DNA from 2 places in the Shewanella psychropiezotolerans genome. Region 2 is predicted to be linked to the other one. Evidence: riboswitches for the same ligand, from Rfam matches in the RefSeq annotation. Region 2 holds a riboswitch; the other holds the start of a gene.
What was found. Region 2 has a riboswitch for cobalamin ahead of FM037_RS22210 (TonB-dependent receptor). Riboswitches for the same ligand answer to the same signal wherever they lie in the genome.

Region 1: another riboswitch for cobalamin. It lies ahead of FM037_RS04880 (ABC transporter ATP-binding protein); the one in region 2 lies ahead of FM037_RS22210 (TonB-dependent receptor).

Annotation. Positions count from the first base shown of each region.
Region 1 covers NZ_CP041614.1:1,099,459-1,102,879, forward strand. The annotation lists gene FM037_RS29915 (hypothetical protein) at 87-221, shown strand; gene FM037_RS04875 (histidine phosphatase family protein) at 242-754, shown strand; cobalamin riboswitch at 980-1,248, shown strand; gene FM037_RS04880 (ABC transporter ATP-binding protein) at 1,280-2,206, shown strand; gene FM037_RS04885 (FecCD family ABC transporter permease) at 2,274-3,338, shown strand.
Region 2 covers NZ_CP041614.1:5,064,716-5,068,136, reverse strand. The annotation lists gene FM037_RS22220 (M56 family metallopeptidase) at 1-1,068, opposite strand, end outside; gene FM037_RS22215 (BlaI/MecI/CopY family transcriptional regulator) at 1,061-1,516, opposite strand; cobalamin riboswitch at 1,975-2,192, shown strand; gene FM037_RS22210 (TonB-dependent receptor) at 2,305-3,421, shown strand, end outside.

The DNA.
Region 1 (3,421 bases), 2.5 Mb from region 2:
ACTGGGAACAAGAGGATAGGAGTTAGAATCTAGATTCTAGGAAGTAGCACTAGAAATAGAAACGGGAAACCAGCAAAGGAGAAAATATGTCTGAAGGAGCTCAAGGTGACAGCAAGAGCTGCATTGAGAATAAGGCTGAGCGTACCACTGTCTTTTATCTTCTCCGTCATGGTGAATGCGAAGGCGGTGATATACTCAGGGGCATACAGATGTCGCCGTGAGTCAAGCGGGGCGAGCATCGATGACAGCTGCCATTGAACGTCTCGTTGAGCGTCACGATGTGGAGTTTGACCAACTATTCTCATCCCCCCTGCGTCGCTGCAGTGAGTTTGCACTCAACCTCTATCTGAAAAATGGAGTGCCATTAAAACTGGAGGACGGTTTAAAGGAGGTTAATTTTGGTGATTGGGATGGCGAGACCTTAGAGAGTTTGTATCAGAACTCCGCTCAGATGATAGAAAGCTATTGGAAGAATCCCTGGGCCGTGACACCACCTAATGGTGAGAGCATGCTTGAGTTTGAATTCAGAATCGATGCCCTTTGGCAATCTATTTTGCAGCAATATTCGGGACAAACCTTACTCTTGATCACTCACGCTGGAGTGATGAGACACTTGATGGCCAATGCCCTTGGTGTGAGTGGGGTGGCCGGTTTTTACACTCAGCTGTCATTAGCTTATGCTTCTGTGGTCAAGATATCTGTGTTCACCTCTCCTCAGGGCCACTTCACTAAGCTGCATTGGGGCGATGACTAATCGCTTTTTACTCTGTCTCTATGACTTATCTGAGTATGTCTTAGTATGAATCAACGCGATCACTTCACAGGTACAATTTGCCAATACAAGTAAAATCGGCATAATAGCGCCCATTAGAGCTTGTTATGTAAATTATCTATTTAGTACTTTATTTAATTTTTTATTCTTTTTAGTTTCTAAGAGGAAGGTTTCAAGTTCGCAAAATGAGGTGTTGAGAGCTAATCTGGCCGTTTAATCAAGTGTGCCCATTTTATTGCTAACTCAAACTTAAAAGGGAATTGGGACGATAGCTCCTAGCTTATGTCTTTAGCTTATGTCTTTAGCTTATGTTTATAGCATTAGCAGCATTAGCTATCAGCTTTAGAAGCCCAAACTGTGCCCGCAACTGTGAGTGATTTTTAAAAACGTTCCTAGAATCTAGAATCTAGTACCTAGGAACTAGAATCTTGTTTTTAATCACCAGTCAGGATACCTGCCTCATTTTGTCGCGATAATACTCGAGCGGGTAACTCGGGGGAGTCATAGATGTCATTAGTTTCAGGCTCAACGTCACAGAACACACCTGAGCTCGCCTTGGATGTGCGCGAGCTTAGCTGGCAAGTCGAGTCACGCTCGATTCTGTCGCAGGTAAGCTTCTCCATAAGGCGCGGTGAGATGCTCGGCATTATCGGGCCTAACGGTGCGGGAAAGTCGACCTTGCTTCGCTGCATCTATCGATATATCAAGCCTGATAGTGGCCGAATCCAGCTGTTTGGCCAAGAGATAACTTGTCTCTCCTCTAAGGCCTTCGCCAGAGAGGTGGCAGTAGTACTGCAAGATACCCCTCATCACTTCGAGTTGACCACGGCGCAATTGGTGGCTATCGGTTTGACGCCCCATAAAGGCCCGTTCGAATTCACTAATTCTGCCGATCGGGTCTTGATATCCGATGCGCTGGAAAAAGTTGGTTTAACCCATAAGGCTAAGCAGAGTTATGAATATCTCTCTGGCGGTGAAAAGCAAAGAGCCTTGATAGCGCGTGCCATAGTGCAGCAGCCTAAACTTCTTATTCTCGATGAGCCGACCAATCATTTAGATATCCATTATCAGATCCAGATCATGGAGCTGTTGCGCTCAATCGGGATCACTGTGATCACCTCTATTCACGATCTTAATCTCGCTAGCGCCATGTGCGACAAATTACTTCTGCTGGAAGAGGGAAAGTGTATTTCTTACGGTTCGCCTAAACAGGTGCTCACAGAGCAGGCCATAGGCGAGGTCTTCGGTGTCTGTTCCCATGTCGCGCCTCATCCTCAACATGGAAATCCACAGATCTGTTACTACTATGGTTATGAGACGAGTTACGACAAGGGTTACGAGCCAGGACATAAGAATAGCTATGAGAAGGGCCGTGAGAAGAGTCAGGGTAATAAAAGTGGCCCGGTTTCTCTCGAGGACGTAGCCCATGACTAGAAGTGTCAAACTCCCAGCAGGAATTGGAATGGCGGAAACTGATTCAGTTGCAGTGAAAACCAGAGAAATGAAAACTGGTGAAGTCGATTTGGTTAAGCATGAGCTGTTTGCTCATAAATGGATTTTATTCTCCCTGAGCTTATTATCTCTGCTGAGTCTGATGTTTGCCGCGAGTTTTGGTGCCGCAAATATCTCGTTTATGGACACCTTAGATGTGGTCTTGCATCAGTTGTTCGGGATTGGCGACGTTGCTAGCATCACCCAGCGCATAGTGATGGAACTGAGATTTCCTAGAGTCATATTGGCATTTATTGCTGGAGCTGGTCTCTCTATCGCAGGTAGTGTGCTGCAAACTGTCACACGCAACCCACTGGCGGACCCTTATCTGTTCGGTATCTCTTCTGGGGCATCTTTTGGTGCTGTTATTGTGCTAACACTATTTACCGGCTCAGGGCTGCTCGCCGGCTCTGGTCTGTTTGAACAGTTTAGCTGGATGACATTGCCTCTGGGGGCCTTTATGGGGGCCGGCTTGTCGGTTGCTATGGTACTGGCTCTGTGTGGCCGACACATGAGCAGCCAGATAGAGCGCATGTTGCTCTCGGGCGTGGCGATATCATTTATGTTCGGCGCACTAACTAGCTTGTTGCTCTACTTTTCAGACCCTCAGGCGGCCGCATCAGTGCTGTTTTGGAGTCTAGGGAGCTTCTCGAAAGCCAGCTGGAGTGGGTTAATCGCGCCTTTTGTGATTGTCACTGGCTGTACAGGTATCATCTTACTGTTTAAGAGACAGATAATGGCCATGCGGGCAGGTGATGAAACGGCCCATACTTTAGGTATAAACGTGAGTCGATTGCGGCTGCAAATGCTGCTGCTCTGTTCCATCATCACCGCGATTCTCGTTGCCAATTGTGGCGGCATAGGTTTTGTTGGTTTAATGGTGCCCCATACCGTAAGAATGCTGTTTCCCGGTCATTTCCCCCTCATTACCACTGCCTTAGTCGGTGGGGTATTTATGGTGTGGGTAGATGTCTTAGCAAGGACCATGTTGAGCCATCAGGAACTGCCCGTAGGCATAATCACAGCTGTGATAGGCAGCATCTTCTTCTTAGGGATCTTAAGTCGAAGGAAGTGAACCTCCTCTAGGTAGGAGCGGCTTTAGCCGCGAAGCTGTCTTTGCTTTTAAAAAATAATGAATAACGAAAATAAACAGGGTGT
Region 2 (3,421 bases):
GATATCGAACTTGAGCTGAACATAACCATTTTGATTCGCTTCAGCAGCTTCTTTTGGGTATTTAGGCTCGACACGGGTCAGTGGATGAATACTATGTGCTTGGCTCTTAGCTAGCTTGGTCGATTCTTTCGACGAGGTTTGATGATCCCCTGCCTGAACTTGTTGATTGAGTATCAAGCTTGCTAATCCTAAGCCTAGTGTCATTGCTATTATGGTTAAAGTGCTCTTTCCATGTTGTTTTTTCATTTGCATGATCCTTTCCTTTAAGATGTTTTTATTTCCATAGTGGGTATGCAGCATGCCCATTTGAGCGTGCTGAGAGTAAGCCAATAACGCATGGCTATAGGCAATTTTTTCATCGGTATTCATCAATGAGGTGATTTGAGCATCACAGGCGAGTTCTTGATCGTCACGAAAACGGCGGTAGGCTAGCCAGCAAAGCGGATTGAACCAGAAGATGGCGAGCAGACCATAGGCCAGTAGGTTAATGATGATGTCTCCGCGTTCATGGTGAAACAGTTCGTGTTCCAATACGGCTTTTTGCTGCTTTACTGTCAGTTTATGAAAGTCTGATGGCACTATGATCGTCGGCTTAATCACGCCTGTTAACATGGGAGAAGTGATCTCTGGACTCTGTAATATGGGTAAAGCGTCGGTCAACATCAGCGCGTTGATGTTAAGTTCGCCGCTCTGGGGGTGAGCATAAGGTGTACTCTTGCTCAACAATTTATTTAAATAGCGTCGTTGCAGTAGTAACAGTGCCGTCATCACGGCAATACCAGACAACCATAAACCTGCGACTAAAGGGGCCGGGATTAGGCTTTCACTTTTTTTAACGGCGAGTGACGCCAGCACTCTGTAATGCTCAAAACTTGCTAGCTTAGATTCTGCCAGCAAGTTAGGCAGAAATTGCAGTACCACAGAGCCTAATAACATTAGTGGGATAGCCAGCCATAAACTGTACATGTGGTGAGCCCCTAGCTGTTTAAGCAGTGGCTTATGAAAAAGTAGGATGAAGGCGCAGACTAAGCTTATGAGTATGCTTTGTTGTGTGAGCCAGTTAATCATGATTAGGCTCCTTTGTTTTAGTATCGGTTGTTTGACAGTCGCTGCTTAACTCACCCTTGTTCAAGCTGTCTTTTTTCGAGTCCTCTTCTTGCCAGTTGTCGATCAGCGTTTTCAATTCTGCAACATCTTCTGCGCTGAGTTTATTTTCTTTGGCAAAGCCTGCAACGAGGGGGGCGATACGACCCGAGAACATTCTCTCTACGAAAGACTGACTCTCTTTAATTTGATATTCACTCTGATTGATTAGGGGCGAGTAGAGATAGCCTCGGCCCTTTTTTTGAAACCCGATCGCCTGTTTTTTTACTAAGCGGTTTAATAGGGTTTTGACTGTTTTTTCGTGCCATTCATTAGAATCTGCCAATTTTTTCACCACTTCATTTGAGCTTATCGGTGACGACTCCCATAGGATATTGAGTACGGCAAGTTCTGAATTACTGATCTCTTTCATCGGCTGATCCCATTGTCAAAGTGTGAACTGATTACTTTCTGTTAAATGCATGTTATGGATTACAGCTGTAATCGACAAGTTTAAGATTACACTTGTAATCCAATTTGGCAAGTCATTTTGTTTGATAATTGATATAAATGTTGTGAATTTGTTTTATGTGGGTGTTAGTTAGATTTCTTTTGATTGCCAATCAGACGCTTGCATTCTTTTTGAACAAATCGTTTTATTAAAAATTTGCCGGAGCAACAGCCAAAGAGAATAAAATTAGACTTTTAGGTAAGCAGAATGTCATTCAAAAGTTAGACATTTATACGTATAGACGTCTATAATGCGGCGGTTCGTCACTCGGTGCTAAACAGGGTACTAATACTTGGTACAAAACTGAGTGCGTTCTTGGAACGAATTAACAATATTTTAGTCAATCTTTTGTGGTGCCTAAACCTATTTAACGTGTTGAAACATAGCGGCTTGCTATGAATTTCGACAATTAAGGTGAAGGATAATCGGGAAGTCAGTGAGAATCTGACACTGCCCCCGCAACGGTAAAAGGTAAGAGTCAGGTGCGCTTATTTGTGAAGAAATGGCAGCGTAAAAAGCCTGAACTCGCGCAGTGTTGCTTTTTAAAGTGTCATCGCAGAGCCTAAGTCCGGAGACCGGCCCATTAGATGATTTTGAGATTTCGGCGGGCAGATCTCAAGATGCGGCTTTCGGTCAACAGCATAAAGCTGAACGGCCTAATTATGTCGTGACATCTTTGCCCCGTTTTCCTTTTAGGAGTTAAAGGTAAAATGGGTACACTCTCATATAAAAAGTCATATAATGAGCCAAACAAACTTTCAACAATAGCCATTCTAATCAGCAGTGTATTGACTCTGTCTGTTGTCTCATCGAGCGCTATGGCGGCCGAAGCTGCTAATACTGGTGAAAGCCAGGCAAACAGTGTCGATGAAGTGATCACTGTGATTGGCCGTAGCGAAAACACCCCTCTGAATATCGCGGCCAACGTGAATATTATCGATTCTGCTCAGATAGAGATGAGCGGCGCGACCACGCTAACCCAAGTGTTACGTGGTCAGAGCGGCATTCAAATTTCAGATTCAAACTCAGGCGCGGTTTTTTCGATGCGTGGCTTCTCTGCTGGCCAAGCTGCGAACAATACACTGATCTTAGTCGATGGTCGCCGTCTTAATAATATCGATATTGCGGCGCCTAGCATCAATGCGATCCCACTCAATCAAATTGAGCGCGTCGAGATCTTATCTGGCAGCGCTGGTGTGCTTTACGGCGATCAGGCGGTTGGTGGTGTGATTAACATCATTACTAGGGCTCCGACGGGAACAGGTGGAAGTATTCAGCTGTCTGGCGGCAGTTTCAACACGTATGAAGGCAAGGCCGATGTGTCTGGTGCGATTAACGATACCTGGCGCTACTATGCGGCTGCGAGTTATAACCAAGGTGATAACTATCGTGATCATAACGCCAATAAGACATCATCTGTTTTAGGTCGCCTGCAATATCAAACTGAATCGGATAACTTTTTCATCGAGACCAGTTACTACGATAACGATCGTGAAATGGCGGGATCATTAACTCTGGATCAGATTGAAGACGATCCGACTCAAGCAAATCCATTCAATCCAGATGACTATCAACATGAGATGACAACGGCTATCCGCAGTGGTTACCAACATCAATTAAACGATGCCTGGTCTCTGGGCGCCGATATCAACTATACCGACAGTAAAGTTAAGAGTATTAGCTGGGGAAAGCCTGGCACCAACAAGCGCTCATTTCTTGAATTTACGCCTAAAGCTGTTGCTCATATTGCCACCGAAAAGGGCGACTTGAGTATCGTCACCGGTATCGATTTGAGTCGAGGTGAGTCAGAATTTAGCAGTGGTCGTA